One region of the Streptomyces sp. NPDC001717 genome, then DNA from elsewhere that is predicted to be linked to it. Evidence: riboswitches for the same ligand, from Rfam matches in the RefSeq annotation. Region 1 holds a riboswitch; the other holds the start of a gene.
The links. Region 1 has a riboswitch for ZMP and ZTP ahead of glyA (serine hydroxymethyltransferase). Riboswitches for the same ligand answer to the same signal wherever they lie in the genome.
Positions count from the first base shown of each region.

Region 2: linked by a shared signal. The riboswitch ahead of ACFYZL_RS08115 (bifunctional 5,10-methylenetetrahydrofolate dehydrogenase/5,10-methenyltetrahydrofolate cyclohydrolase) and the one ahead of glyA (serine hydroxymethyltransferase) in region 1 are both predicted to bind ZMP and ZTP.

Region 1 covers NZ_JBIAUK010000001.1:424,443-443,114, forward strand. Annotated here, with positions in the region: gene sucD (succinate--CoA ligase subunit alpha) at 1-866, shown strand, start outside; gene ACFYZL_RS02170 (helix-turn-helix domain-containing protein) at 954-2,678, opposite strand; gene ACFYZL_RS02175 (DUF6350 family protein) at 2,798-4,417, shown strand; gene ACFYZL_RS02180 (hypothetical protein) at 4,565-5,197, opposite strand; gene purN (phosphoribosylglycinamide formyltransferase) at 5,420-6,043, shown strand; gene purH (bifunctional phosphoribosylaminoimidazolecarboxamide formyltransferase/IMP cyclohydrolase) at 6,040-7,635, shown strand; gene ACFYZL_RS02195 (hypothetical protein) at 7,753-8,361, opposite strand; gene ACFYZL_RS02200 (bifunctional methylenetetrahydrofolate dehydrogenase/methenyltetrahydrofolate cyclohydrolase) at 8,615-9,475, shown strand; gene ACFYZL_RS02205 (DUF3017 domain-containing protein) at 9,465-9,896, shown strand; gene ACFYZL_RS02210 (malate dehydrogenase) at 10,139-11,128, shown strand; gene ACFYZL_RS02215 (carboxymuconolactone decarboxylase family protein) at 11,250-11,741, opposite strand; gene ACFYZL_RS02220 (PLP-dependent aminotransferase family protein) at 11,789-13,201, shown strand; gene ACFYZL_RS02225 (hypothetical protein) at 13,415-14,251, opposite strand; gene ACFYZL_RS02230 (hypothetical protein) at 14,369-14,671, shown strand; gene ACFYZL_RS02235 (glutathionylspermidine synthase family protein) at 14,691-15,887, shown strand; gene rocD (ornithine--oxo-acid transaminase) at 15,965-17,170, opposite strand; ZMP/ZTP riboswitch at 17,280-17,370, shown strand; gene glyA (serine hydroxymethyltransferase) at 17,406-18,672, shown strand, end outside.
Region 2 covers NZ_JBIAUK010000003.1:164,296-174,505, reverse strand. Annotated here, with positions in the region: gene ACFYZL_RS08135 (FAD-dependent oxidoreductase) at 160-1,956, shown strand; gene ACFYZL_RS08130 (helix-turn-helix domain-containing protein) at 2,000-2,794, shown strand; gene ACFYZL_RS08125 (hypothetical protein) at 2,780-3,196, opposite strand; gene ACFYZL_RS08120 (NAD(P)/FAD-dependent oxidoreductase) at 3,505-4,929, shown strand; gene ACFYZL_RS08115 (bifunctional 5,10-methylenetetrahydrofolate dehydrogenase/5,10-methenyltetrahydrofolate cyclohydrolase) at 5,072-5,917, opposite strand; ZMP/ZTP riboswitch at 5,996-6,089, opposite strand; gene ACFYZL_RS08110 (methyltransferase domain-containing protein) at 6,146-6,907, shown strand; gene ACFYZL_RS08105 (RNA polymerase sigma factor) at 7,121-8,713, shown strand; partial or broken gene ACFYZL_RS08100 (hypothetical protein) at 8,840-9,235, opposite strand; gene ACFYZL_RS08095 (hypothetical protein) at 9,391-10,110, shown strand.

The DNA of each region.
Region 1 (18,672 bases):
GCAAGGTCATCGTCCAGGGCATGACCGGTGCCACGGGCATGAAGCACACCAAGCTGATGCTGGCTGACGGCACCAACATCGTCGGCGGCGTGAACCCGCGCAAGGCCGGCACGACCGTCGACTTCGACGGCACCGAGGTCCCGGTCTTCGGTTCCGTCGCCGAGGCGATGGAGAAGACGGGCGCCAACGTCTCCGTCCTCTTCGTCCCGCCGGCCTTCGCCAAGGCCGCCGTCGTCGAGGCGATCGACGCGGAGATCCCGCTGGCCGTCGTCATCACCGAGGGCATCGCGGTGCACGACTCCGCCGCCTTCTGGGCGTACGCGACCGCCAAGGGCAACAAGACCCGCATCATCGGCCCGAACTGCCCGGGTCTGATCACCCCCGGCCAGTCCAACGCCGGCATCATCCCGGGCGACATCACCAAGCCCGGCAAGATCGGTCTCGTGTCCAAGTCCGGCACGCTGACCTACCAGATGATGTACGAGCTGCGCGACATCGGCTTCACCTCCGCCGTCGGCATCGGTGGCGACCCGGTCATCGGCACCACGCACATCGACGCCCTGGAGGCCTTCGAGGCCGACCCGGAGACCGAGCTCATCGTCATGATCGGCGAGATCGGCGGCGACGCCGAGGAGCGTGCGGCGGACTTCATCGCGAAGAACGTCACCAAGCCGGTCGTCGGTTACGTCGCGGGCTTCACCGCCCCCGAGGGCAAGACCATGGGCCACGCCGGCGCCATCGTCTCCGGTTCTTCTGGCACCGCACAGGCCAAGAAGGAGGCTCTCGAGGCCGCGGGCGTGAAGGTCGGCAAGACGCCGACCGAGACCGCGAAGCTGGCGCGCGAGATCCTGAACGCCGCTCAGTAAGCAGTCCGCGTACGGACGCAAGGGCGTGGCCCGCACCCCTCGGGGGGTGCGGGCCACGCCCTTTTCCTTACGCCCCTCAGTCGCTGCTCATTCGGTCTTCGGGGCGATCCTGGCCGGACCGGCCGCCGGGTCCGAGCGCAGCTTGTCGTGCAGGGCCTTGCTCGCCTCCGTGAGTTGCTGGGGCCCGCTGTGCGGGGGCACGCCGGAGACGCTCGCCCCGGGGGCGTTCGGAGGCTCGTACTTGGTGGGCGCGGTCGCGGTCGTGTACGCGGTGGCCACGGCGATCACCGCGGCCAGTCCGACCACGGCGCGCGTCCGCCGCCGGGCGCGCCGCTCGGCATGGGCCCGTGCCGCGGCGGCGGGCCGCGGTTCGAGCGCCACGGCCGGAGTGAGCGCGGTGAAGCGGTCGCGCAGCAGCGCGGACTGCTTCTCGGGCGCCGCGGCGGCCAGCGCGGGGATCCGCGCGGCGAGCGTGGCGTGCGCGTGCAGCAGTCGGTTGCCGGCGGTGGGGGTGCTGGCCTCCGTCTCGGCGGCGGTGTCGGGCAGGTCGAGTCCCACGCCGTCGTAGAGCAGCACGGTGCGGCGGTGGTTGGTGGGCAGCGCGAGCATGGCGTCGAGGAGGATCCGGTCGGCGGGCTCGGCCGGGGGCTTGTCGGGATGGCGGTGGGCGCGGCGGAGCTGGTGCCAGGGCGAGAGCGCGTACTCGTACGCGGCCGCGCGCACCCAGCCCACCGGGTCCGGGTCGGTCGCGACCTCGGGCCAGCGGTCCCAGGCCTGCTGGAAGGCACGGTCGACGGCCTCCAGGGCGAGGCCCCGGCGCCCGGTGAGGAGGTACGCCTGCCGGGTGAGGGCGGCCGCGGCGTGGGCGTGCAGGGCGTCGAAGTCGTCGACGGGCAGCCGTGTCGCCTGCGGCGTCGCTCGGTCGGGCTGCTGCTCGGGCTCGGCGGTGGTCAGCGGCGCGGCTGCGGGGGCCGGCCCAGGGGGCCCTGCGGACCCGGCCGCCGGTGCTCCTGCCGCTGCCGCTGCCGCTGCCGGTGCCGGATGGGGGTCGGGCGCCGTGGTGGCCTGCGGAGTGTCGGCGTGGGCCGGCTGGGCTGCGGCCGGGGCCGGGGTGGTTGGCGCGTCGCTCCCGGTCGGCCCCGGTGTCGTCCGGGTCCCCGGCGGTGACGGTTGCCCGTCGGGCCTGGCGGCGGCGGTGGGTTCGGTGGTTCCGGATGACGGCGCCCCGGTGGGGGGCGGCGGGTGGGCGCCGACCGCGGCCGGCAGCGGGTGCTCGGCGTTGTCGCGGGCCGCCCCGACGGGTGGCTTCGCGGCCCGCGCGACGGTGGCCTCGGGCCGGGTCCCGGCATCGGCGAAGGCCCGTACGGCTCCCGGCGCGTGCGACGCGGGTGACGGGGTGTCGGGTGAGTCGGCGTCAGCGTCGCGGGGGTGGGGGGCGGCTTCGGCGGGCGCGGCCGCCTCCGGCTCCGCCGGGGTGCCCGCGGGGGCGGCGGCCCTGCCCGGTGCGGCCTCGCCCCCCGTGGCGGGGGGCTCCGCCGGTTGCGGCCCCGCAGGCGCGTCCGTGCGCGTGCCCGTCGGCTCGGCCCGGGTCCGCAGGCGGGTCAGAAAGCGCGCGTACACATCCAGTTTGCGGCCGCGCGGGGCCGTGCGGCCGGATTCCCAGGAGCGGACCGTGGTCGGGGTGACGCCCACCGCCGCCGCGACCTCATCGTGCGTCAGCTCCGCCGCTTCGCGCAGTCTGCGGCGCTCCTTCGGGGACGGGAGGCCCCGCTCCGCGTCGGATGCGGAGGTCGTATCGACGCTTTGTGTCATGCCGTACTCCCCGCGATCTGACCGGTCTGGGCGAAAAAGTACATAAACGTATATTGAGCGACACCACGGGCATTCGCCTGTTACGCACTCATAGCGCGTGTCGAAGGCACCATGGCGGGGTGACCCAAGTGACCGAACGCGGGACCCCGTTGCGGACGGCCCCGCGAGCCGGCCGGCGGCGCCGCTCGCCGGCCGCCGCCGCATGCGTGATGGGCGGCGCCGTGGCGGCCGGGCTCGGGCTCGGCTTCCTCGCCGTGCTCGTCATCGTCCTGTGGATCAGCTCCCCCTACCCCGACAGCGGCCCCGGCGGGGCCCTCCACCTCGCCGCGGGACTGTGGCTGCTCGCGCACGGTACGGAGTTGGTGCGGTACGACACCCTGTCCGGTGTGCCCGCGCCCGTCGGGGTGACCCCGCTGCTGCTCGTGGCGCTGCCCGTGCTGCTGATGCGGCGTGCCGCCCGGCTGGGGAGCGGGTCCGATGACGGCGGTGAGGAGGGCGGCGAGGGCGGCGGCGAGGAGGTGCTGCCCGCCGGCGCCGTCTTCTCGGCCGTGCTCTGCGGCTACCTCGCGGTCGGCGCCCTCGCCACGGTGTACGCCGCCGGGGGGCCGATGCCGGCCGACCCGCTCAGCGCCGCGTGGCACGTGCCGCTGGTCGCCGTGCTCGCGGCGGCCGGCGGGGTGTGGGCCGCCCGGGGGCGTCCGGACGGACCGCTGCCGACCTGGCTTCCGGAGGGCGTACGGAGGGCTGTCGCGCGCCCCCGGTACGCGCTCGCGCTCCGTGCAGGGGCGGGCGGGGCCCTGGTGCTGCTGGGCGGCGGGGCGCTGCTGGTCGGCGTCTCGCTCGCGTGGCACGGAGCCGAGGCGCAAGGGTCGTTCCTGGCGCTGACCGGGGTGTGGTCGGGGCGGTTCGCCGTGCTGTTGCTGGCGCTCGCGCTGATCCCCAACGCGATGGTCTGGGGGGCGGCCTACGCGCTCGGCCCCGGCTTCGCCCTCGGCGCCGGCGCGACCGCCACTCCGCTCGGCTTCGCCGGGTCGCCCTCGCTGCCGAGGTTCCCGTTGCTCGCCGCGCTTCCGCCCGAAGGGCCCGGGACCCCGCTGACCTGGGCGGCGGTCGGGGTGCCGGTGGCGGCCGGGCTGGCGGTGGGGTGGTTCGCGGTACGCCGGGCGCGCGAGGTCTCGTGCGGGGAGACGGCGCTCACGGCGGCGCTGGGTGCGGTGGTGTGCGGGCTGGTGATGACCGGGCTGGCCGCTGCCGCGTCGGGACCGATGGGGTCGCGGCAGTTGGCGGAGTTCGGGCCGGTGTGGTGGGCGGTGGGGGCGGCGGCCTTCGCGTGGACCCTGCCGGGGGTGGTGGTCGCGGTGGCGGTGCACGCGTGGCGCAACCGGCCGGTTGCGCTCGCGCTGGGCCGGATGGACGGCGGCGGGGACGGAGAGGGCGGGTGGCACGACAGTGGCGTGCGGGAGCTTCGGTGGGAGGCGTTGAGGGCTGCCGCCGGTGGTTTGATCCCGGACATCTCGGCGCCGCCCGCTCCCGTCGAGGCCCCGGCCCCGGCGCCGGCCCCCGCTCCGGCCCCTGCCGCTGCCGTCCCGGCTCGGGCGTTGACCGTGGTGTCCGCCGTCGGGCCGGAGCTCACGGTGCCGGTGGCTGCGCCGCCCGTGCCGGTGGCTGCGCCGGAGCCGCCGTTGGCGCCGCCGGTGGTGGGGGCGCGGGTGTTGGCCCGGCGGAAGCCGTCGGCATAGCGCCACTGCCGGGGGCTCCGCCCCGGACCCCGCGCCTCAAACGCCGGCGGGGCTGTATGTGCCGGCGGGGCTGTATGTGCCGGCCCGGGCTGTACGTGCCGGATGTGCCGGTCGGGCCGGATCGCGGGCGGGTGGTGCGCCGCGAGGCTACTGGCGGACCTTCAGGATGTCGCCCACCACGTTGTTCGGGAGGAGGGTGTTGCACTGGAGTTCCGCGGACTGGGTGAGGGCGTCGTCCCGGCAGACGTAGAAGTCCTTGTACGCCAGCTGCACCGCGTACGAGCTCATCGACAGCAGGATCGCCAGTGAAGCCGTGATCAGGCCGCTCACCGCCGCCGTGCGCTGCGGGCGGGCCGCCGCGCCCAGGGCCGCCAGGCCGCCGGGCTGCTCGGGCCGGTCCGGGCCGGCCGCCTGGGCCGGGCGGCCGCGCAGGGCGCTGATGCCCCAGTAGAGGGCCAGCGCGCCCAGCAGGAGGCCGACCGACGGGATGCCGAAGATCCCGAAGAAGAAGCCCCACATGCCGGCCAGCAGCGCGTACCGCGCGCGCCGCTGGATCGGGTCCGTCGGGTCCCAGCGGGCCGGGCCTCCCTGGCCGTCCGCGTTCCCCGGGTCCTCCCCGGACCCCCGGCCCGGTCCGCCGTCGGCACCCGCGCGCGGCTGCCACGGCTGGTCCGGCCGACCCTCCGGCGGAGCCGCGAACGGGTTGTCGTCCGTGGAGGGGGAGTCGGGGGAGGAAGGGGTGGAGGGGGTGGAGGAGTCGGGCTGGCGGCGGTCCGGCATCGGGTGCGTTTCTTCCCCTGTGTCAAGGACGTCAGGGCGACGTCGAGGCGTGTACGCCTGACGCTACCGCCCGGCCGTCCCCCCGTCCCTCGGGGGCCGTCCGGTGTGCCGGTATCGTTGCAGGCGGTCGGTGGCTTCGTATGGTTCCCCGTATATCGGTACCCCGAAGTTTCGTATGACCGCACAAGACGAACACCGCAATTCCGCGAGAAAGGGCCTCCCATGGCCGCCTCCCGCCTGGTCGTGCTGGTCTCCGGTTCCGGCACCAACCTCCAGGCCCTGCTCGACGCCATCGACGCCCACCCCGGCGGACCCGAGGGCTTCGGTGCCGAAGTCGTCGCCGTGGGGGCCGACCGAGAGAACATCGCGGGCCTGGAGCGGGCCGAGAAGGCCGGGATCCCCACCTTCGTGTGCCCGGTCAAGGCCTACGGGAGCCGCGAGGAGTGGGACGTCGCCCTCACCGCGGCGACCGACGCGTACGCCCCGGACCTCGTCGTGTCCGCCGGGTTCATGAAGATCGTGGGCAAGACGTTCATCGACCGCTTCGGCGGCCGGTTCATCAACACCCACCCCGCCCTCCTCCCCGCCTTCCCCGGTGCGCACGGCGTACGGGACGCGCTCGCCTACGGAGCGAAGGTCACCGGCTGCACGGTCCACTTCGTGGACGGCGGCGTGGACACCGGTCCGATCATCGCCCAAGGTGTGGTCGAGGTGCGGGACGAGGACGACGAAGCCGCTCTCCATGAGCGCATCAAGGAAGTCGAGCGCCAGCTGCTCGTCGACGTCGTGGGGCGCCTGGCCCGGCACGGCTACCGCATTGAGGGACGAAAGGTAACGATCCAGTGACCGCCGCAGACACCGCAGCGAGCAACGACCCGACCACGAACCAGCGGCCGATCAGGCGTGCGCTCATCAGCGTCTACGACAAGACGGGACTGGAAGACCTGGCCCGCGGCCTGCACGAGGCGGGCGTCTCGCTCGTCTCCACCGGCTCCACCGCCTCGAAGATCGCCGCCGCCGGGGTGCCCGTCACCAAGGTCGAGGAGCTCACCGGCTTCCCCGAGTGCCTCGACGGCCGCGTCAAGACCCTGCACCCGCGCGTGCACGCCGGCATCCTCGCGGACCTGCGCCTGGAGGACCACCGCAACCAGCTCGCCGAGCTGGGCGTGGAGCCCTTCGACCTGGTGGTCGTCAACCTCTACCCCTTCCTGGCCACCGTCCAGTCGGGTGCCACCCCGGACGAGTGCGTGGAGCAGATCGACATCGGCGGTCCGTCGATGGTCCGCGCCGCCGCCAAGAACCACCCGTCGGTCGCGGTCGTCACCAGCCCGGCCCGCTACGCCGACGTCATCGCGGCCGCCCAGGGCGGCGGCTTCGACCTCACCGCCCGCAAGCGGCTCGCGGCCGAGGCCTTCCAGCACACCGCCGCCTACGACGTCGCCGTGGCCTCCTGGTTCACGAACGCGTACGCGCCGGAAGAGGGCGCCGTCCTGCCCGAGTTCCTCGCGGGCGCCTGGGAGCGCAAGTCGACCCTCCGCTACGGCGAGAACCCGCACCAGGCGGCCGCCCTCTACACGGACGGTCAGCCGGGCGGTCTCGCCAACGCCGAGCAGCTGCACGGCAAGGAGATGTCCTTCAACAACTACGTGGACACCGAGGCCGCCCGCCGCGCCGCCTACGACCACGAAGAGCCCTGCGTCGCGATCATCAAGCACGCCAACCCGTGCGGCATCGCCGTGGACCGGGAGGGCGTCGCCGCGGCCCACCGCAAGGCGCACGCCTGCGACCCGCTGTCGGCCTTCGGCGGTGTCATCGCCGTCAACCGCCCGGTGACCGTCGAGCTCGCCGAGCAGGTCGCGGAGATCTTCACCGAGGTCATCGCCGCCCCCGCCTACGAGGACGGCGCGGTCGAGATCCTGGCGAAGAAGAAGAACATCCGCGTCCTCAAGGTGGACGGCACCCCGCACCAGCCGGGCGACCTGAAGCCGATCTCCGGCGGTGCGCTGCTCCAGCAGTCCGACCTCTTCCAGGCCGAGGGCGACGACCCGGCCAACTGGACGCTCGCCACCGGTGACGCCCTCTCCGCCGAGGAGCTCGCCGAGCTGGCCTTCGCGTGGAAGGCCTGCCGGGCCGTCAAGTCCAACGCGATCCTGCTCGCCAAGGACGGCGCCTCGGTCGGCGTCGGCATGGGCCAGGTCAACCGCGTCGACTCGGCGAAGCTCGCCGTCGAGCGGGCGGGCGCCGAGCGCGCACAGGGCTCCTACGCCGCCTCCGACGCCTTCTTCCCCTTCCCGGACGGGCTGGAGATCCTGACGGCCGCGGGCATCAAGGCCGTGGTCCAGCCGGGTGGTTCGGTCCGTGACGAGCAGGTCGTCGAGGCCGCGAAGAAGGCCGGCGTGACGATGTACTTCACCGGCACCCGCCACTTCTTCCACTGACGCCGGCACCGGGGCTCCGGCCCCGGTCCCACAACGGCGAAGGCCGCGACCCGCATTGCTGCGGGTCGCGGCCTTCGCCGTGTGCGTGCCGTGCGTGCCGTGCGTGCCGTGCGCGGCTCAGTAGCGCGGGCGCTTGAACCAGGCGGCGCCGGGCGCGGAGACCATCGCCGCGAGGATGAGACCGCCGATGGCGAGGCTGATCACGCCGCCGGCCGCACCGCCCCCGCCGTTGGCGGAGGTGTTGGCGAAGTTCATGATGCCGCCGAGGATCGTCAGCGCCGCGTAGACGATCGAGGTGATGCGGACGCCGTTGCCGCCCTTGCCGTACTTGGCGCCGAGGACGACGGCCAGCACGCCGAGGGCGAGGGCGAAGAGTCCGAGGGCGATCACGACACCGCCGACCACGTCACCGGCCGTGCCGCTGTCCGTGCTGGACAGCGCCGCGCCGCCGAGGAACGCGAGCAGGCCGATGATGATCTGGAGGCCGCCGACGACGAAGAGGAGCACGCGCGCCGTCTTCACCAGACCGGGCATTTCCATGGGCATGCCCGGGTAGCCGCCGGGGCCGCCGGGGTACGCCGGGTAGCCCTGGGGCGCACCCTGCGGCGGGTAGGCGTAGCCGCCCTGCGGCGGGACGCCCTGCGGGGCCTGCTGCGGGTAGCCGTAGCCGGGCTGGCCCTGCGGGGGCTGCTGTCCGTACGGGTTGTTCGGGTCGCCGAAGCTCATCTGGGGTGTTCCTCCGTGGAAGTGCGGGGACGCACGGCAAACGCACGGAGGAACTTGCGTCTTGCGGTCCGCCCCCCGGCCCTGCCCGCGGCACTCTTTCCTTGCATCGTCGTGGGACACGCAAGTACTTGTCCAGTTGGTTGCAATCAGCCCCGTCACTTGTTGTGCAAGTGCAATGAACCGCGTGCAGCGGCGAACGCCCGTCCGGCACCGTGACTGGAACCGGGGGCACTCCATCCGGGAGGATGGGTGCATGACCGCCCAGATTCTCGATGGCAAGGCCACAGCGGCCGCGATCAAGTCCGAACTGACCGCCCGCGTGGCGGCCCTGAAGGCCCGGGGCACGACCCCCGGCCTCGGCACCCTGCTGGTCGGCGACGATCCGGGCAGCCGCTGGTACGTCAACGGCAAGCACAAGGACTGCGCCGAGGTGGGCATCGCCTCCATCCAGCGCGAACTGCCCGCGACGGCCTCCCAGGAGGACATCGAGGCGGTCGTACGGGAGCTCAACGACAACCCGGAGTGCACGGGCTACATCGTCCAACTCCCGCTCCCCAAGGGCATCGACACCAACCGGGTCCTGGAGCTGATGGACCCGCTCAAGGACGCGGACGGCCTGCACCCCATGTCGCTGGGCCGGCTGGTGCTGAACGAGCCGGGCCCGCTGCCGTGCACCCCGTACGGCATCGTCGAGCTGCTGCGCCACCACGACGTCGAGATCAACGGCGCCCACGTCGTGGTCCTCGGCCGCGGCATCACCGTCGGGCGCTCCATCGGCCTGCTGCTGACCCGCAAGTCCGAGAACGCCACCGTGACGCTCTGCCACACCGGTACGCGCGACCTGTCCGGGCTGCTGCGCCAGGCCGACATCGTCGTCGCGGCCGCCGGTGTCCCGCACCTGGTCAAGCCCGAGGACGTGAAGCCGGGCGCGGCCGTGCTCGACGTGGGCGTCAGCCGCGACGAGAACGGGAAGATCGTCGGCGACGTGCACCCGGGCGTCGCCGAGGTGGCGGCCTGGATCTCCCCGAACCCGGGCGGTGTCGGCCCCATGACCCGCGCCCAGCTGCTGGTCAACGTCGTCGAGGCGGCGGAACGGAGCACCAGTGCAGGCTGAATCCGACGCCGAGCAGGCGGGCACGGAACGCCCGCCCGGCTCCCGCCGCTTCCCCTCCGTCACGCTGGACACCGCCCGCCCCGAGGGCAGCGGCCGGGCCGTGCCCGGCGCCGTCTCCACGCCCGCGCGGCAGTGGCCGATGCTCAGCGTGCTCACCGCGACGGCGGTCGGGCTGCTGGCCACGGCGCTGGGGCATCCGCGCATCGGCACCCTGGTGATCGGCATCGCCCTCATCGCGGCCTCGGCCATGCGGCGGCTGCTGCCCTCGGTGGGGATGCTCGCGGTGCGCTCCCGCTTCACGGACATGGTCACGTACGGGCTGCTGGGCGTGGCGATCACGCTGCTCGCGCTGGTCATAGAACCCAAGCCGGTGCTGGAGCTCCCGTTCCTGGAGGACGCGGTCCGCTTCACCGTGCGCTGAGACCCCCGAAGGGAGGCCCGGCAATAGCCCGAAAGGGTCGAGATGCAGGGCGGAAACCACCCTCCCGCCTTCGAACCCTCCGGTCCGTGTGCCATGCACCACAGGGACCGGGGGATCGAGCCGCTCCAAGGTCGGATAGCCTGACCGCGGATGTCTCTTCACATCAAGATTCACTGGGAAGCGGCGTCCTCCAGCACATGGGGCGGGACGCCCCAACCGCCAGCTGTCTAACGGAGAAGGCCATGACCCGCACTCCCGTGAATGTCACCGTCACCGGCGCCGCCGGCCAGATCGGCTACGCGCTGCTCTTCCGCATCGCGTCCGGCCACCTGCTCGGCGCGGACGTGCCGGTCAAGCTCCGCCTCCTGGAGATCCCCCAGGGCATGAAGGCCGCCGAGGGCACCGCCATGGAGCTCGACGACTGCGCCTTCCCGCTCCTCAAGGGCATCGACATCTTCGACGACCCGAACCAGGGCTTCGCCGGCGCCAACGTCGCCCTCCTCGTGGGCGCCCGCCCGCGCACCAAGGGCATGGAGCGCGGTGACCTGCTCTCCGCCAACGGTGGCATCTTCAAGCCGCAGGGCGCCGCGATCAACGCGAACGCCGCGGACGACATCAAGGTCCTGGTCGTGGGCAACCCGGCCAACACCAACGCGCTCATCGCGCAGGCCGCCGCTCCGGACGTCCCGGCCGAGCGCTTCACCGCGATGACCCGCCTGGACCACAACCGCGCGATCACGCAGCTGGCCCAGAAGACCGGCTCCGACGTCACCGACATCAAGCGCCTCACCATCTGGGGCAACCACTCGGCGACCCAGTACCCCGACATCTTCCACGCGGAGATCGCCGGCAAGAACGCCGCCGAGGTCGTGAACGACCAGGTGTGGCTGGCCGACACCTTCATCCCGACCGTCGCCAAGCGCGGCGCCGCGATCATCGACGCCCGTGGCGCCTCCTCGGCCGCCTCGGCCGCCAACGCCGCCATCGACCACGTGCACACCTGGGTCAACGGCACCGCCGCGGGCGACTGGACCTCGATGGGCATCCCGTCGGACGGCTCCTACGGCGTCCCGGAGGGCATCATCTCCTCCTTCCCCGTCACCACCAAGGACGGCAAGTACGAGATCGTCCAGGGTCTGGACATCAACGAGTTCTCCCGCAAGCGCATCGACGCCTCCGTGGCGGAGCTCGTCGAGGAGCGCGACGCGGTGCGCGAGCTCGGCCTGATCTGATCCCGGATCGCTCCACCGGATCGCTTCACCGGAACGCCCCGGCGGGTCTGCCCGCCGGGGCGTTCCGTGCGTTCGCGGCCGGGTCCCGGTGCGAACCCCCGTACGGCACCGGACCGCCGCGTCAGGCCTTGTACATGCCCGGCTTGTAGTGGCCCGGCGTCAGGCGCGTGGTGACCCCGATGCGGTTCCAGACGTTGATCGTCGCGATGACGGCGATCAGCTGGGCCAGCTCCTTCTCCTCGAACCGCTTGGCCGCCTTCTCGTACACCTCGTCGGGCACGAAGCCGTCGGTCAGCACGGTGACGGCCTCGGTGAGCTCGATCGCGGCGAGCTCCTTCTCGGTGTAGAAGTGCCGCGACTCCTGCCACGCGGGCAGCAGCACGATGCGTTCGACGCTCTCGCCCGCCGCGATGGCGTCCTTGGTGTGCATGTCGATGCAGAAGGCGCAGTGGTTGATCTGCGAGGCTCGGATCTTCACGAGTTCGACCAAGGCCGGGTCGAGGCCCTTCTTGGAGGCGATCTCCAGGGCCAGGACGGCCTTGTAGACCTCGGGGGCGACCTTGGCCATCTGCATGCGCGGGGTGTGCTCGTGTGCGTTCTGTGTCTCGGTCATGTGATCAACCCTAGGGTTGGGGCGGCCCATGGATATGGTCCATATCCATGACGGATTCGTGGGCCATTTTCGGTGCCGACCTGCATCTGGACCTCTCCGCCGGGCGCGGCCTGCGGGCCGGGCTCACCGAGGCGCTGCGCGAGGCCGCGCGCAGCGGACGGCTGGCGGCCGGGACGCGCCTGCCGTCCTCGCGGTCGCTCGCCGTAGACCTGGGCATCGCGCGGAACACGGTCGCGGAGGCGTACGCCGAGCTCGTCGCCGAGGGCTGGCTGACGGCCCGCCAGGGCTCCGGGACCAGGGTCGCCGAACGGGCCCGGCCGCGCCGGACCGCGGCCGCCGGCGCCGGCCGGGCCCGTCGCCCCCTGCGCGGCGGGCCCTCGCACGACCTCCAGCCCGGTTCCCCGGACCTGAGCGGCTTCCCGCGCGCGGCCTGGCTCTCGGCGGCCCGGCGCGCGCTCACCAACGCGCCGAACGAGGCCTTCGGTTACGCGGTCGAGGTGCGCGGCCGGATCGAACTGCGGGAAGCCCTCGCCGGGTACCTGGCGCGGGCGCGCGGGGTGTACGCGGACCCCGAACGGATCGTGCTGTGCGCCGGGTTCGTGCACGGGCTGACCCTGCTGGCGGCGGCGTTGCGGGCGCGGCGGGTGCGGGAGGTGGCGGTGGAGGGGTACGGGCTGGACATCCACCGGGAGCTGTTGGTGAAGGCGGGCCTGCGGACGCGTCCGCTGGGCGTGGACGCGGAGGGGGCCCGTACGGGTGAACTCGGCGCGGGCGGACCCGGCGTGGGCGCGGTGCTGCTGACCCCCGCGCACCAGTTCCCGACCGGCGTCGCGCTGACCCCGGCCCGGCGGGCGGCCGCCGTGGACTGGGCCCGGACCACGGGCGGGCTGATCCTGGAGGACGACTACGACGGCGAGTTCCGCTACGACCGCCAGCCGGTGGGGGCGCTCCAGGGACTGGACCCGGACCGGGTCGTCTACCTGGGCACGGCCAGCAAGTCCCTCGCGCCGGGGCTGCGGATCGGGTGGCTGGTGGTCCCGCCGGGGCTGGTGGACGAGGTCCTGGCCGTCAAGGGCGTGACCGACTGGACCTCCAGCGCGCTGGAGCAGCTCACGCTCGCGGAGTTCATCACCTCGGGGGCGTACGACCGGCACGTGCGCGGGATGCGACTGCGGTACCGGCGGCGGCGGGACGAGCTGGTGGCGGTGGTGGCCGACCGGGTCGGGGTGTCCGGGATCGCGGCGGGACTGCACGCCGTGCTGGACCTCCCGGAGGGGACGACGGAACGCTCGGTGATCCAGTCGGCGGCCTGGCACGACCTGGCGCTGGACGGCCTGTCCCGCCACCGCCACCCGGAGGCGGACCTCCCGCCGCGGCCGGCGGTGGTCGTCGGATACGGGACCCCGTCGGACAGCGCGTGGGGCCCGGCGCTGGCAGCCCTGTCCGCGGTGCTGCCGTAGGGAGGGTGCGGCGCCGCTGCCCCCGAACCCCCGCGCCTCAAACGCCGGCGGGGCTGGATGTGGCCGATGCCGTCCGCCAGGCCCGGGCAAGTCCAGCCCCGCCGGCGTTTGAGCCCCGGTTCGGGAAGGGGCGGGGTGGGGGAAGGCTCCGCGCAGCGGTGGCGGCGCGTCCCGGCGGGCTGCGGCTCCGCGCAGCGGCACGGCACCCCCGGTTCACGCCGGGGCCGGGTCCGCCGGGGCCGGGGGCTCGCCGAAGCGGGCCAGGGCCAGGGAGCCCGCAAGGGCCACGGCGAAGCCCAGCACCGCGAGCCACGTCAGCCCCTCGCGGGTGCGGTCGCCGAGCCAGGCCACGCCCACCACCGCCGGACCGATCGTCTCGCCCAGCACCATCCCGGCCGTCGCCGCCGTCACCGAGCCGCGCGCCAGTGCCGAGGTGAGGAGGAGGAACGCCGCGCCGCCGCCCAGCAGGAGGGCGTACAGCGCCGGGTTCAGCAGCTCCCGCAGCGAGAAGGAGTCGATGAGCCGCACCGACACCTCCACCACCCCGAAGCCCGTCCCCGAGGCCAGGCCCAGGACCAGGGCCCGCGGCCCGTCCGGGAGCCGCCCGGCCGCCGCGCCCACGGCCGGCACCATCACCGACACCCCCAGCAGCCCCAGCTTGAGGGCCAGGGACCCCTCCCCGGAGCCCTCCTCCCCGGAGGCCAGCCCCAGCATCAGCAGCCCCGCGCACACCACCCCCACCGCGGCCCACTCCGTACGCGACAGCCGCACCTTCAGCAGGCGCGAGGCGGCCACCGCCGTCACGGCGAGGCTCGCCGCCAGCGCGGCCCCCACCGTGTAGATCGGGACGTGGCGCAGCGCGATGATCTGGAGCACGAACCCGGCCGCGTCCAGGCCGAGGCCGGCCAGGTACCGCCACTGGCGGGCCGCCCGCAGCAGCAGCGCCGGGTCCACCCCGGAGCCCGTCCCGGGCTCCGCGGCCCGGGCCGCCATCGCCTGCAGTACGGACGCCGTACCGAAGCAGACCGCCGCCCCGAGCGCACAAACCATCCCAATCAGCACGAACTGACTCTAGGTCACGGTTTCTGCGACGGCCGGATTCCATCGCCCGGGGGCACCGCTCTACGCTGTCCCGACGTACGCAGGGTCCCAGGGGGAGCAGCAGACATGGACAGCAGCAACACGAACCGGCGCCGCATGCGCTCCGGCGCGGTCGCCCTCGGCGGCATGGGCCTCCTCGCCGCGACCCTCGTGGCCTGCGGCAGCAGCGACGAGCCGGACAAGCGCTGCGCGTCCCGCTCGACGCTGGAGCACCTCAACAGCAAGGAGTGCAAGAGCGGCGGCCGCGGCTCGTACTACTACGGCGGTTACGTCTCCTCCGGCAAGGTCTCCGGCGGCAGCTTCGACAAGTCCGCCGTCACCCGCGGCGGCATCGGCGGACACAGCAGCTCCGGCTCCAGCGGCGGCTGAGGAACACGGAACCAGGCACATGAAGCGGCACACCATCGAGCCCCGCCCCGACTGGCAGAAGACCGTCGAGGAGCAGGGGCTGATCTACCCCCTGACCCGCTACCCCGACGACTCCCTGCGCCCTTACTGGGACGAGAGCGCGTACTACTCCTTCTCCCTCCCCGAAGTGGAGGCCCTGGAGAACGTCGTCGAGGAGCTGCACGCCATGTGCCTGGCGGCGGCCGCGCACATCGTCGACCACGACCGCTTCGCCGACCTCGGCATCACCGACCCGAAGCTCGCCGCGCTCGTCGCCGACTCCTGGCGGCGGCGCGCCGAACAGCCCTCCCTCTACGGCCGATTCGACCTGCGCTACGACGGCTCCGGCAGCCCCGCGAAGCTGCTGGAGTACAACGCGGACACCCCTACCTCCCTCGTGGAGGCGGCGAGTCCGCAGTGGTTCTGGATGGAGGAGCGGTTCCCCGGCGCCGACCAGTGGAACTCCCTCCACGAACGCCTCGTCGACGCCTGGCGCCGGCAGGCCGAGCTGCTGCCTCCCGGAGTGCTGCACTTCGCGCACTCCGAGACCGACGAGCTCGGCGAGGACCTGATGACGGTCGCCTACCTCCAGGAGACCGCGGAGCAGGCGGGCATCGAGACCCACGCCCTGTCCGTCGAGCAGATCGGCTGGGACAGCCTCACCGGCCGGTTCGTGGACGACAAGCTCCGCTTCATACGCGGCTGCTTCAAGCTCTACCCGTGGGAGTGGCTGGCCGCGGACGAGTTCGGCCCGCAGGTCCTCGGGACCTACGACCTCGGCGGCGGCAGCGGCACCACCTGCTGGATCGAGCCGCTGTGGAAGATGCTGCTCTCCAACAAGGCGCTGCTCGCGATCCTCTGGGAGCTCTTCCCGGAGCACCCGAACCTGCTGCCCGCCTACCTCGACGGTCCGCGCGAGCTCGCCGACACCACCGGTTACGTGGCGAAGCCGTTGCTGGGCCGCGAGGGCGCCGGCGTCACCCTCCACGAGGCGGGCGGCGACGGGGAGCCGTTCACCCCGGAGGAGGGCGAGCGGTACTGCTTCCAGGGCCTGGCCCCGCTGCCGGACTTCGACGGCAACCGGGTGGTGCTCGGCGCGTGGGTCGTCGAGGACGAGGCGGCGGGGCTCGGCATCCGCGAATCCGCGGGGCCGGTCACGGACGAGTACGCCCGCTTCCTGCCGCACGTGATCCTTTAGGGCGGGCCCGGCCCGGCGGGCCTCCCGGCCGGCGGAGCCCGGCGGCCCCGCCCTCCGGTCCCGCGAGTGCCGGGCGGCTACGCGGACAGCACCGCCCTGAGCTGGTCGAGACCCCAGTCCAGGTCCTCCTTGCCGATCACCAGCGGCGGCGCGATGCGGATCGTCGACCCGTGGGTGTCCTTCACCAGCACCCCCAGCTCCATCAGCTTCTCGGAGATGTCCCGGCCCGTCCCGCGCGAGGGGTCGATGTCGACGCCCGCCCACAGCCCGCGCCCGCGCACGGCGGTCACCGCGCCGCCCCCGACCAGCAGGTTCAGCTCCCGGTGCAAGTGGTCGCCCAGCTCGGCGGCGCGCTGCTGGTACTCGCCGGTGCGCAGCATCGCGATCACCTCCAGGGCGACGGCGCAGGCGAGCGGGTTCCCGCCGAAGGTGGAGCCGTGCTCGCCCGGCTTGAACACCCCGAGCACGTCCCGGTCGGCGACGACGGCCGAGACCGGCACCACGCCGCCGCCGAGCGCCTTCCCCAGGACGTACACGTCCGGGACGACGTCCTCGTGCTCGCAGGCGAAGGTCCTGCCGGTCCGGCCGAGGCCCGACTGGATCTCGTCCGCCATGAACAGGACGTTCCGCTCGCGCGTCAGGTCCCGTACGCCCCGGAGGTAACCGGGGGGCGGCACCAGCACCCCCGCCTCGCCCTGGATCGGCTCCAGCAGCACGGCGACGGTGTTCTCGGTGACGGCGTGCGCGAGCGCGGTGAGGTCTCCGTACGGGACGATCTCGAAGCCGGGGGTGTAGGGGCCGAAGTGGTCGCGGGCTTCGTGGTCCGTGGAGAACGAGACGATGGTGGTGGTCCGGCCGTGGAAGTTGTCGGCCGCGACCACGATCTTGGCGTGCCCGTCCGGGACGCCCTTGACCTCATAACCCCACTTGCGCGCGGTCTTCACGGCCGTCTCCACGGCCTCCGCGCCCGTGTTCATCGGCAGCACCATGTCCTTGCCGCACAGCGCGGCGAGTTCGGTGCAGAAATCGGCGAACCGGGCGTGGTGGAAGGCGCGCGAGGTGAGCGTGACCCGCTCCAGCTGCGCGTGGGCGGCGTCGAGCAGCCGGCGGTGTCCGTGCCCGAAGTTGAGCGCCGAATAGCCGGCGAGCATGTCGAGGTAGCGGCGGCCCTCCACGTCGGTCATCCACGCGCCTTCCGCGGAGGCGACGACGACGGGCAGCGGATGGTAGTTGTGCGCGCTGTGCGCGTCGGCGGAACGGATGGCATCAGCAGTTGTCGACACGGGGTCTCCGATCGTCCGTCAGGCCTGTGACGAGGGTGGCGTCACTTTCCATCCTCGCTCGTATACCGGGCGGAGAAACCTTTCTCGTGGCGCGCCCGCTATGGTGGGCGGTACGCACGGCGACTGGCGTACGGAGAACCAACTCCGGGGGAGTCGTGCGCGCACGACCGCTATCAGGGCCGCTCGCCTGGGCCTCGCGGGGACGAGACACGAAATCGACCCCGGAGGAGCCGCCATGAGCGCGAACCACCGTCATCCCGCCCTTCTCGCGACCGACCCCGAGCTGGCGTCCTTCGTCGCGGCGGAGGAGACCCTGCAGGCCGAGACGCTGCGCCTGATCCCGAGCGAGAACTACGTCTCGGCGGCCGTCCTCGAAGCCTCCGGCACCGTGCTGCAGAACAAGTACAGCGAGGGCTACCCGGGCCGCCGCTACTACGAGGGCCAGCAGAACATCGACCGCGTCGAGGCCCTCGCCGTCGAGCGCGCCAAGGGCCTGTTCGGCGTGGACCACGCGAACGTGCAGCCGTACTCCGGCTCCCCGGCGAACCTGGCCGTGTACCTGGCCTTCGCGAAGCCCGGCGACACGGTGATGGGCATGGCCCTGCCGATGGGCGGGCACCTGACGCACGGCTGGGGCGTCTCGGCGACGGGCTCGTGGTTCCGCGGCGTCCAGTACGGCGTGCGCGCGGACGACGGGCGCATCGACTACGACGCGGTGCGCGAGCTGGCCCTCGCCGAGCGGCCGAAGATCCTCTTCTGCGGCGGCACCGCGCTGCCGCGCACGATCGACTTCGAGGCCTTCGCGTCGATCGCCGAGGAGGCGGGCTCGATCCTGGTCGCCGACGTGGCGCACATCGCGGGCCTGATCGCGGGCGGCGCGCACCCGTCCCCGGCGGGGCACGTCGACGTGATCTCCACGACCACGCACAAGACCCTGCGCGGTCCGCGCGGCGCGATGCTGATGTGCCGGGAGGAGCACGCGAAGGCCATCGACAAGGCGGTCTTCCCGGGCCTGCAGGGTGGCCCGCACAACCAGACGACGGCCGGCATCGCGGTCGCCCTCCACGAGGCGGCGCAGCCGTCCTTCACGGCGTACGCCCACGCGGTCGTCGCCAACGCGAAGGCGCTGGCGGAGGCGCTGCTGGAGCGGGGCTTCGACCTGGTCTCCGGCGGCACCGACAACCACCTGATCCTGATGGACCTCACCTCGCGGGAGGTGCCGGGGAAGGTGGCGGCGAAGGCGCTGGACCGGGCGGGCATCGTGGTCAACTACAACACCGTCCCCTTCGACACGCGCAAGCCGTTCGACCCCTCGGGGATCCGGATCGGCACGCCGTCGCTGACGTCCCGCGGCCTCGGGGTCGAGCACATGCCGGTGGTCGCGGACTGGATCTCCCGGGCCGTGGACGCCGCGGCCAAGTCCGACGAGGCGGCCCTTGCCGCGGTGCGCGCGGAGGTCACCTCCCTCATGTCCGCGTACCCGGCCCCGGGCCTCCCCCTGG
Region 2 (10,210 bases), on a different contig from region 1:
GCCCGGGCAATCCTTTCGCGCCATAGTGCGCTCGGGTGCTCCTGCGCCTTCCCCGCCCGCCCCGCCCCCCATATGCTCCTGCGCCGACACAGCTGTTACCACCGGTAACAGTCGTGTCGAGAGCCATACGGCGGCACGGGACGAAGGGGCGGCATCGACATGACCGGCACAGGAAGTTCCAGGCGTACGTTCATCGCGGGCGCGGGCGCGGCGGCCACCGCGGGGGCCCTGTCCACCGCCGCGGGCGCGACTCCCGCGGCGGCCGCCACGGCCTCCCCGGCCCGGGCGGCGGCCACCGGCCGCAGGGTCGCCGTACTGGGCGGCGGGGTGGCCGGACTGACCGCCGCGCACGAACTCGCCGAGCGGGGCTACGCCGTCACCGTGTACGAGCGCCGGGCGCTCGGCGGCAAGGCCCGCAGCATGGACGTACCGGACAGCGCGCGCGGTGGCCGCCGGCCGCTCCCCGCCGAGCACGGCTTCCGCTTCATCCCCGGCATCTACCACAACCTGCCCGACACCATGCGGCGCATCCCCTTCCCCGGGAACGCGAACGGCGTCTGGGACAACCTCGTCGCCCCGCGCGAGATGATGTTCGCCCGGTCGGGCGGCCGCGAGGACCTGCGCGGGCCCATCCCGTGGCCGGAGCACTCCCCCGCCGAGCTCACGCCCGACGAGCTGCGCCGGGCCCTCACCGGGATCCTGCAGTCCCTGGTCCGGCTGCCCCTGCACGAGACGGCCTACTTCGTGAACCGCGTGCTCGTCTTCCTGACCAGCTGCGACGAGCGCCGGGGCGACGTCTGGGAGCGGACCCCCTGGTGGGAGTTCGTGCGCGCGGAGCAGATGTCGAGCGAGTACCAGCGCATCCTCGCCGTCGGCATCACCCGCAACATCGTGGCGACCAAGGCCGAGGAGGCCTCCACCCGTACGGTCGGCACCCTCGGCGAGGCCTTCGTCTTCAACCTGCTGGGGCGCGGCGCCGACGGCCCGCCGGACCGGATCCTGAACCTGCCGACCAACGAGGCGTGGATCGACCCCTGGGAGGCCCATCTGCGTTCCCTCGGCGTGGAGTTCAGGATCGGCTGGACCGTGCGCGAGGTCCGGTACGGGGGCGGCGGGGTGAGCGGGGTCGTCGTCGAGGGCCCGGACGGCGCCCGGCGGACCGTCACCGCCGACCACTACGTCAGCGCACTGCCCGTGGAGCACGCCCGCCGCACCTGGAGCGCCGAACTGCGGGCGGCCGACCCGATGCTGGGGCGCTGCGACAAGCTGGAGACCGACTGGATGACCGGCATCCAGTTCTACCTCACCGAACGCGCCGCGCTGGTGCACGGCCATCTCAACTGCATCGACTCCCCTTGGTCGTTGACGGCGATCCAACAGGCGGAGCACTGGCCCTCGCGCGACTTCCCCGCCGACTACGGCGACGGGTCGGCGGTGGACTGCCTGTCGGTGGACATCTCGGAGTGGGACAAGCCCGGGATCCTGTACGGGAAGACGGCCAAACAGTGCACGCGCGAGGAGGTGGCCCGCGAGGTGTGGGCCCAGCTGAAGGCCTCCCTCAACGACACCGGCAAGACCCTCCTCAGCGACTCCAGGCTGCACTCCTGGCACCTGGATCCGGGGGTGGACGGGCTCGGCACCCCCAACCCCACCAACCAGGACCAGCTGCTGATCCATCCGGTCGGCACCCTCCACAACCGGCCGAGCGCCGCCACCCGCGTACCGAACTTCTTCCTCAGCGGGGACTACGTGGCGGTGGACATCGACCTCGCGACGATGGAGGGCGCGAACGCCTCGGCCCGGGCGGCCGTCAACTCGCTCCTGGACCGCGACGGCTCCCCGAGCGCACGGTGCACGATCCGGCCCCTGTACCGGGCTCCGGAGGTCGAGTCCGCCAAGCGGCACGACCTGTGGCGCTACCGTCTCGGCCTGCGGAACGTCCTCGACGTGGGCTGAACCGGCCCGACTCGGGGCGAACTTCTCGGCTAACGTCGTGAACATGACCACGATGACACCCACGGTCGGCGCCCTGCTCCGAACCTGGCGGGAGCGGCGCGGAATCAGTCAGCTGGAGCTGGCGGGCCGCGCCGACTCCTCGTCCCGGCACATCAGCTTCATCGAGACCGGACGGTCCCGGCCGAGCGAGGAGATGGTCCTGAGGCTCGCCGACCGCCTCGACGTGCCCGTACGGGAGCGCAACGCGCTGCTCCTGGCGGCGGGGTACGCCCCGCACTACGCGCAGACGGCCCTGGACGACCCGTCGATGGAGACGCTGCGCGAGGGCATGCAGCGGCTGCTGACCGGCTACGAGCCGTATCCGGCGCTGGTCGTGGACGCCACGTACAACGTGATCGCCGCCAACCGGGGCATCATGATGCTGATGGAGGGGCTGCCGGAGCACCTGCTGACTCCGCCGCTGAACGCCATGCGGATCACCCTGCATCCCGAGGGCCTGGCGCCGCGGATCCACAACCTGAAGGAATGGCGCGGCCACCTGCTGGCCCAGATGGAGCGGCAGATCGCGCTGGCCCGCTCCGAACCGCTGCGCGCGCTGTACGAGGAGGTGTCGGCCTACCCCGTGCCGGAGCGGCCGGGCGACGCCGAACCGGAGGAAGCCGTCCCCTACATCGCCCTGCCGTTGGTCATCGAACACGACGGGCACCTGCTGTCCTTCGTCTCCTCGATCGCGACCTTCAACACGCCGATGGACGTGACCGTCGCCGAGCTGGCCATCGAGACGATGCTCCCGGCCGACCCGGCGACGGTGAAGTACCTGCGCTCACTCGGCGACTGAGCGCAGGGCGAGCTGCTGGAACAGGGCGAACGAGGCCACGGTGAGGGCCTGCGCCGGGATCCACACCAGGCCGGCGGTGGTGGGCGTGAACCAGACGAGCAGGGACACCAGGCTGAGCACGGCCCAGGCGTAGTTCGCCTCGATGACGAACCTGACCGGGAAGGCGTGCGGCCGACGGCGCGAGGCGAGCCAGCCGACCCCGGCGCCGAAGACGGCCAGGAAGAGACCCAGTTCCAGCAGCAGCCCCTGCCCGACCCCGAGGAGCCGCCCGAGCGGGGCGGAGAAGGCCACGTACGCCAGCCCGTTTCCGGTGGTGACCACGGAGTCGAGGGCGAGGAAGCGGCGCAGCGCGGTCTGCGGCTCGGTGGTGCGCGCGAGGGTGCCGATCAGGGTTGCGGACATGGGGAATCAGCCTCCATCGAGGTCGAACGGCGGGTTGGGGGTACCGGGTTCCGGCTCTGAGTGCGCAGCTCCGGAACCCGATGCCCCAACCTTGCCGCGCCGGCACGGCCGGGTCGATTACCTCCGAGGTCATGCCGGAGCGACGACCGCGACCCCGCGTGGACCTCAAGAACCAATGGGTTGCCGCTGGTTCGCCAGGGTGCGGCCGGATACGCTGCATCCGGCCCAGGCCACACGAGCGCTATGTCGACTTGTGGAGAATCGGCGCGTGGAGGGTCACCCACCGGCCCGACAGAGAGCGCGACACGATGACCCGTACCTCCCCGCCCCGCCACGCCGTCGTGATCGGCGGCAGCCTGGCCGGACTGCTCGCGGCCGCCGTCCTCGCCGAACACGCCGCGGTCACCGTGATCGACGCCGATCCGCTGCCCGAAGGCCCGGCGCCCCGGCGCGGTCTCCCGCAGGGCAGGCACACCCACCTCCTGTGGTCGGGCGGCGCCCGTGCCATAGAGGAGATCCTGCCGGGCATCACCGACGACTGGACTCGTGCGGGCGCCATCCGGCGCAGCCTGCCCACCGATCTGGTCACCATGACCGCGCAGGGCTGGATCCCCCGCGTCCCGGAGAAGCAGTTCAACATCTCCTGCAGCCGCGACCTCCTCGACTCGGTGGTGCGCGCCCGGGTCACCGCCCTGAAGGGGGTCACCACGCTCCTCCAGAGCCGGGTCCGGGGCCTGGAGGGTACGGCGTCCCGGGTCACCGGCGTCCGGGTCGACACCCCCGAGGAGGAGGGGCTGCTGCTGGCCGCCGACCTCGTGGTCGACGCGAGCGGGCGCGGCTCGCGCGCCCGGACCTGGCTGGACGCGCTGGGCGTGAGCGGCATACGGCAGTCGGAGGTCGACTCCGGTCTCGTCTACGCGACCCGGATCTTCGAAGCCCCCGCCGGAGCCCACGAGATGGGCTTCCCCATCGTCAACGTGCAGTCCGACCCCCGGGTGCCCGTCCCCGGGCAGACGGCCACCGTCGTGCCCATCGAGAACGGCCAGTGGCAGGCCACCCTCTCCGGGACCCGCGGCGGCCAGCCCACCGGGGACCCCGACGCGTTCATCCCCTTCGCCAAGGGCGTCAGGGACCCGATCGTCGGCGAACTCCTCGAAGGCAGGAAGCCCCTGACGGACGTCGCCGTCACCCAGGGGACCGCCAACCGCCGGATCTACTTCGAGAAGGCCGCCCTGCCCGACGGCTTCTTCGCCGTCGGCGACTCGGTGGCCACCTTCAACCCGCTGTACGGGCAGGGCATGACGGTCGCCGCCCAGGGGATCCTGGCCGTCCGCTCCCTGCTCCGCGGGAAGGGACTGGACCACCCCGGCTTCGGCCGTGCGGCGCAGCGCGCGATCGCCCCCCGGGTGGGCACCGCCTGGGAGCTCGCCACCACCCAGGACATGCTGTATCCCGGGGCCACCTCCACCGGGGTGAAGGAGGCCGCCGGGTCCGGCCCGATCGACCGGTACGTCGACCGGCTGATGAGGGGTGCCACCACCGACGAGGCGCTCGCGGCGGCCCTGTTCAACGTGATCACCATGAGCAGCGCGCCCACGCACTGGTTCACTCCGGCGATCGTCTGGCACGTCCTGCGCGCCTCGGACCGCGGCGCACCGCAGGCACCCCCGCTCAGCCCCGCGGAACTGGCCGTCGCCGGGCTCGGGCAGCCGGCGCCCGGACTGCGCCGCTGACGAGCCTCGGGCGGCGGGCGAAGATCCCGGGAAACGCCGACGCCCCGGGCCCGAAGGCCCGGGGCGTCCGTCGTACGGAGTACGCCGTACGACATCCCGCTCGGCAGGGGGTACCTCCCAGCCCCTGGGGCCGGGGGGAGGGTCAGAGCTCCGCGAGGTCCAGACCGGCCTGGGCGGCGGCCGCCCGGACGGTCTGCTCCAGCAGGACCGCGATGGTCATCGGGCCGACACCGCCGGGGACCGGGGTGATCAGCGAGGCGCGGGCGGCGGCCGACTCGAAGTGGACGTCGCCGACGTTGCCCTCGTTGTACCCGGCGTCCAGGACGACCGCGCCCGGCTTGATGTCCTCGCCCCGGATGAACTCGGCCTTGCCGACGGCGGCGACCAGCACGTCCGCCTGGCGCACGATCGAGGGGAGGTCCCGGGTGCGGGAGTGGCAGTAGGTGACGGTGGCGTTCTGCTCCAGCAGCAGCATCCCGGCCGGCTTGCCCAGGATCGCGCTGCGGCCGACGACCACGGCGTGCTTACCGGTCAGGTCCACGTCGTACTCCTCCAGCAGCCGCATGATGCCGCCGGGGGTGCAGGAGACGAAGCCGGGCAGTCCGAAGCCCATGGCGGCGAAGGAGTGCATGGTGACCCCGTCGACGTCCTTGCCGGGGGCGATGGCCTCGAAGGCGGCGCGCTCGTCGATGTGGTGCGGGACGGGGTGCTGGAGCAGGATGCCGCTGATCTCCGGGTCCTCGGAGAGCGCGGTGATCGCGGCGACGAGTTCCTCGGTGGTGGTCTCGGCCGGCAGCTCCACGTGGCGGGAGGTGATCCCGGCCTTGGCGCAACGGTTCTGCTTCATGCGGACGTAGGTCACGGAGGCGGGGTCCTCGCCGACCAGCACGGTCGCGAGGCAGGGCGCGGTGCCGGTGCGCTCGGTGATCTTCGCCGCGAGGGCGGCCGTCTGCTCCGAGATGCGGCGGGCGAGGGCCGTGCCGTCCATCAGCCGGGCAGTGGCGGTGGTGGTGTCGGTGGCAGTCTGGGCAGTCGTCACGGGGTCTCCTGAACGTCGCTGCGGATCGCGGTTCGCCCAGGCGCGCGGCAGACGACGTACCGGAGTACGCCGGGCCGCTCCCCGGTGGTGATCCACCCGAACGCCAGTCACGGCCCGCGACCACTGTAGTCGACATATCCGGTGGTCCACCGGCGCCCGGCCTGCGAGGATCGGGGCATGACGCGCACTTTCGACCATCTTGTCGCGGAAGCCGAGTCGGTCTCCGTGGACGGCTGGGACTTCTCCTGGCTCGACGGCCGGGCCACCGAGCAGCGGCCCTCCTGGGGGTACCAGGGGCTGCTGCGGGAGCGTCTGGCCGGAGTCCGATCCGCCCTGGACATCCAGACGGGCGGGGGCGAGGTTCTCGCCGGGGCCGCCCCGCTGCCCCCGCTGACGGCGGCCACCGAGTCCTGGCCGCCCAACATCGACAGGGCGACCCGGCTGCTGCACCCGCTCGGCGCGGTCGTGGTGGCGGACGCCGACGAGCCGCCGCTGCCCTTCGGCGACGAGGCCTTCGAGCTCGTCGCCAGCCGACATCCGGTGACCATCTGGTGGGAGGAGATCGCGCGGGTCCTGACCCCCGGCGGCACCTATCTGTCCCAGCAGGTCGGGCCGTCGAGCGTCTTCGAGCTCGTCGAGTACTTCCTGGGCCCCCAGCCGGAGGAGGTCCGGCGGGCCCGCCATCCCGACGACGCCGTGACCGACGCCACGAAGGCCGGCCTGGAGGTCGTCGACCTGCGCTCCGAACGGCTCCGTACGGAGTTCCACGACATCGGAGCGGTGATCTACTTCCTCAGGAAGGTGATCTGGATGGTGCCCGGCTTCACGGTGGGGCAGTACCGGGACCGGTTGCTCGAACTGCACGAACGGATCGAGCGCGACGGCCCGTTCGTCGCACATACCGCCCGTTTCCTCATTGAAGCTCGCAAAACGGACTGACGGCGGGGGTGGACGGAAACGCGGCCGAGAGGTTGCCCGTCCACAGCGTGGCGCAGGTCACTCAATTCAGCGCGTAACGAATCGAGTCGAGCGTGCGATGAACCGACAGGTGTCCTCGCGCGGCCCGGAATACAGACCCCTTCGGGTCTGTTTCCCAAGTTCGCGCGATGATGTCCCGCCGATCCCTTATCTGCTCGCAACGAGAGGCTCCTTGTGTCGCTCAGCCCGTCCCGTACGTTCCCTCCGGAGATCGCCGAATCGGAGGCCCTCGTCGCGCTCGTCGAGCGCGGCCGCGAGCAGGGTCACATCAACGGTGACGACGTGCGCCAGGCCTTCGAGGCCGGCCGCATCCCGGTGGACCAGTGGAAGCGGGTCCTGCGCAGCCTGAACCAGGTCCTGGACGAGGAGGGCGTCGCCCTCCACGTCAGCGCCGCCCCCGCCACGAAGGCCGCCGCCAAGAAGCCCCGCAAGGCGGCTGCCGCCCCGGCCCGTACCGTGACCAAGAAGGCCGCCGCCCCGCCGCGCCCCATCGGCGCGCGCAAGACGGCCGCCACCAGCACCCCGGCCACGGCCTCGGCGATATCCGCCACTCCGGCCGCTGCCGCCCCCTCCGACGAGGTGACGTCCGACACGGTCGCCGCCGAGCCGAAGAAGCGCACGGTCAAGAAGACCGCCGCGAAGAAGACCGCGGTCAAGAAGACCGCGGCCGCGAAGAAGACCAGTGCCAAGGACGCCGACGAGGGTGAGAACCCGGTCGTCGAGGGCGAGGACTGGGCAGCCGAGGACCTCGTCGACGAGCCCGAGGAGGAGGCCCCCAAGGCCGGCGGCGGCCAGGGCTTCGTCCTGTCCGACGACGACGAGGACGACGCCCCGGCGCAGACGGTCATGGTCGCGGGTGCCACCGCCGACCCGGTCAAGGACTACCTCAAGCTCATCGGCAAGGTGCCGCTCCTCAACGCCGAGCAGGAGGTCGAGCTCGCCAAGCGCATCGAGGCGGGCCTGTTCTCCGAGTACAAGCTCGAAGAGGAGGAGGACCACAAGCCCGCCTTCAAGCGCGAGCTGGAGATCCTGGTCGAGGACGGCCGCCGGGCCAAGAACCACCTGCTGGAGGCCAACCTCCGTCTCGTGGTCTCGCTGGCCAAGCGCTACACGGGCCGCGGCATGCTCTTCCTGGACCTGATCCAGGAGGGCAACGTCGGCCTGATCCGCGCCGTGGAGAAGTTCGACTACACCAAGGGCTTCAAGTTCTCCACGTACGCGACCTGGTGGATCCGGCAGGCGATCACGCGTGCCATGGCCGACCAGTCGCGCACGATCCGCATCCCCGTGCACATGGTCGAGATCATCAACAAGCTCGCCCGCGTGCAGCGCCAGATGCTCCAGGACCTGGGCCGCGAGCCCACCCCGGAGGAGCTGGGCAAGGAACTCGACATGACCCCGGAGAAGGTCATCGAGGTCCAGAAGTACGGCCGCGAGCCGATCTCCCTGCACACCCCGCTGGGTGAGGAGGGCGACAGCGAGTTCGGTGACCTCATCGAGGACTCCGAGGCGGTCGTGCCGGCCGACGCGGTGTCCTTCACCTTCCTCCAGGAGCAGCTCCAGTCGATCCTGGGCACGCTCTCGGAGCGCGAGGCGGGCGTGGTCTCCATGCGTTACGGCCTCAACGACGGCCAGCCGAAGACGCTGGACGAGATCGGTCGCGTGTACGGGGTCACCCGTGAGCGCATCCGCCAGATCGAGTCCAAGACCATGTCGAAGCTGCGCCACCCGTCGCGTTCGCAGGTGCTGCGCGACTACCTGGACTGAGCCGGCCCCCGGCACACGACGCCCCCGCACCGCCTTCCGGCGGTGCGGGGGCGTCCGCGTTCTCCGGGTGCTCAGGTCAGTCGGAAGACCGGCCCCTTCGGGGTGAACGGCAGGGCGGCGCCCTCCGGGATCAGGTAGGCGTGCTCGCGGTGGGCGGCAGGTAGCCGGCGTCGTACGGGGCCGCGTCGCAGAAGACCACGCGGGCGCCCGGATCTCCTGGATCAGCCCGGCGGGCAGCAGCCCGCGCTCCTCGTTCACGTGCAGGTCGAAGCCCTGGACCAGGCCGCGTCGTAGACCTCCTCGACCGAGAGGTCCTTCAGCAGCGGGTCGTACAGCAGGCCCTCCGGCATGCTGCCGATCCCCATCTCCACCAGCCGGCCGTTGACGACGTGGTCGGCGGCGACGTTGTGGAGGTAGGGGGTCCCGGGCGCCGCGGCGCTCTCCGTGGCGCAGGGCGGCCTGCAGCATCTCGTGCGCCAGGACGAACCGCCACTCCTCGTCGTCGAGGCTGCGCAGCGGGTCACCAACTGTTGATTCGGTTTCTGTTCGATGAGCGGGCGTCCCTACGCCGGGCCACCGCGAAGATCGGGAAGCGTCTGGCGGTGCCCTGCGGAGAGCGCGTGGGTGGGGTGCGCGGGTACACGGGCCAGGCTGAGCGTGCGCAGAAGCAGTGCCGGTTGCAGGTGCTGACCACACGCCTGGCCGAGGTGGAGCGGCGGATCGAGGCCGAGCATCCGGCGATCGTCGTCGGTGGCCGTCGGCTGGCGAAGGTGCGGCACCACCTCGCCGATGCCGGTCTCACCGAGACCGGCTGGCGGGAGCGTCGGGACTCGGCTCGCATGTTCCTGACCGCGGACGGTGAGTCCGGCGCGCCGCACGGAAACTACACGATCAGCGTGGACCCGGCCGACGGGAAGATCACAATCGTCCTGCCCGAACCGCTGCGGCACCTGGCAAACGCACCGCGTGGCCGCTACCGCCTCGCCTGCACCGTCACATGCAGCCACCGCGGCGATCGGTGGCTGGACCGTGCCACAGCCAACAAGTCGGTGCGCTACGACATCACCCACGACCCGGTGCGTGGCCGCTGGTACCTGGACGCTTCCTGGTCCACCGACAGGACCGTGCCGCCCACGCCCGCCGAGCCGGCCGCGGCGGGTGTGCGGCTGCTGGCCGTGGATCTCAACGCGGACCACTTCGCCTCTTGGTGGTCGCGGTCGATCCGGCCTACACCTCACGCTGGGGCGGCCGACACTGGCAGGCCCCCCTCCAGCAGCAATCGAAGACCACCGTCACCCGGCATCACGGTGCCTCCCGCGCCCGAGGGCGCGCGGGACCGCGAGCCCACCCAGGACGGCGAGCGCGCCAAACCAAGGCGGCAAGATGGGCGGGGGTGACGGCGACGGCGGCCCGCACGAAAGCGGTGTTCTCAGGATGGTCGGGCCGGGTTGCGTGGTGCGGCCGGTGTGATCGCACCACGCGCCCGGGAGCATCGGG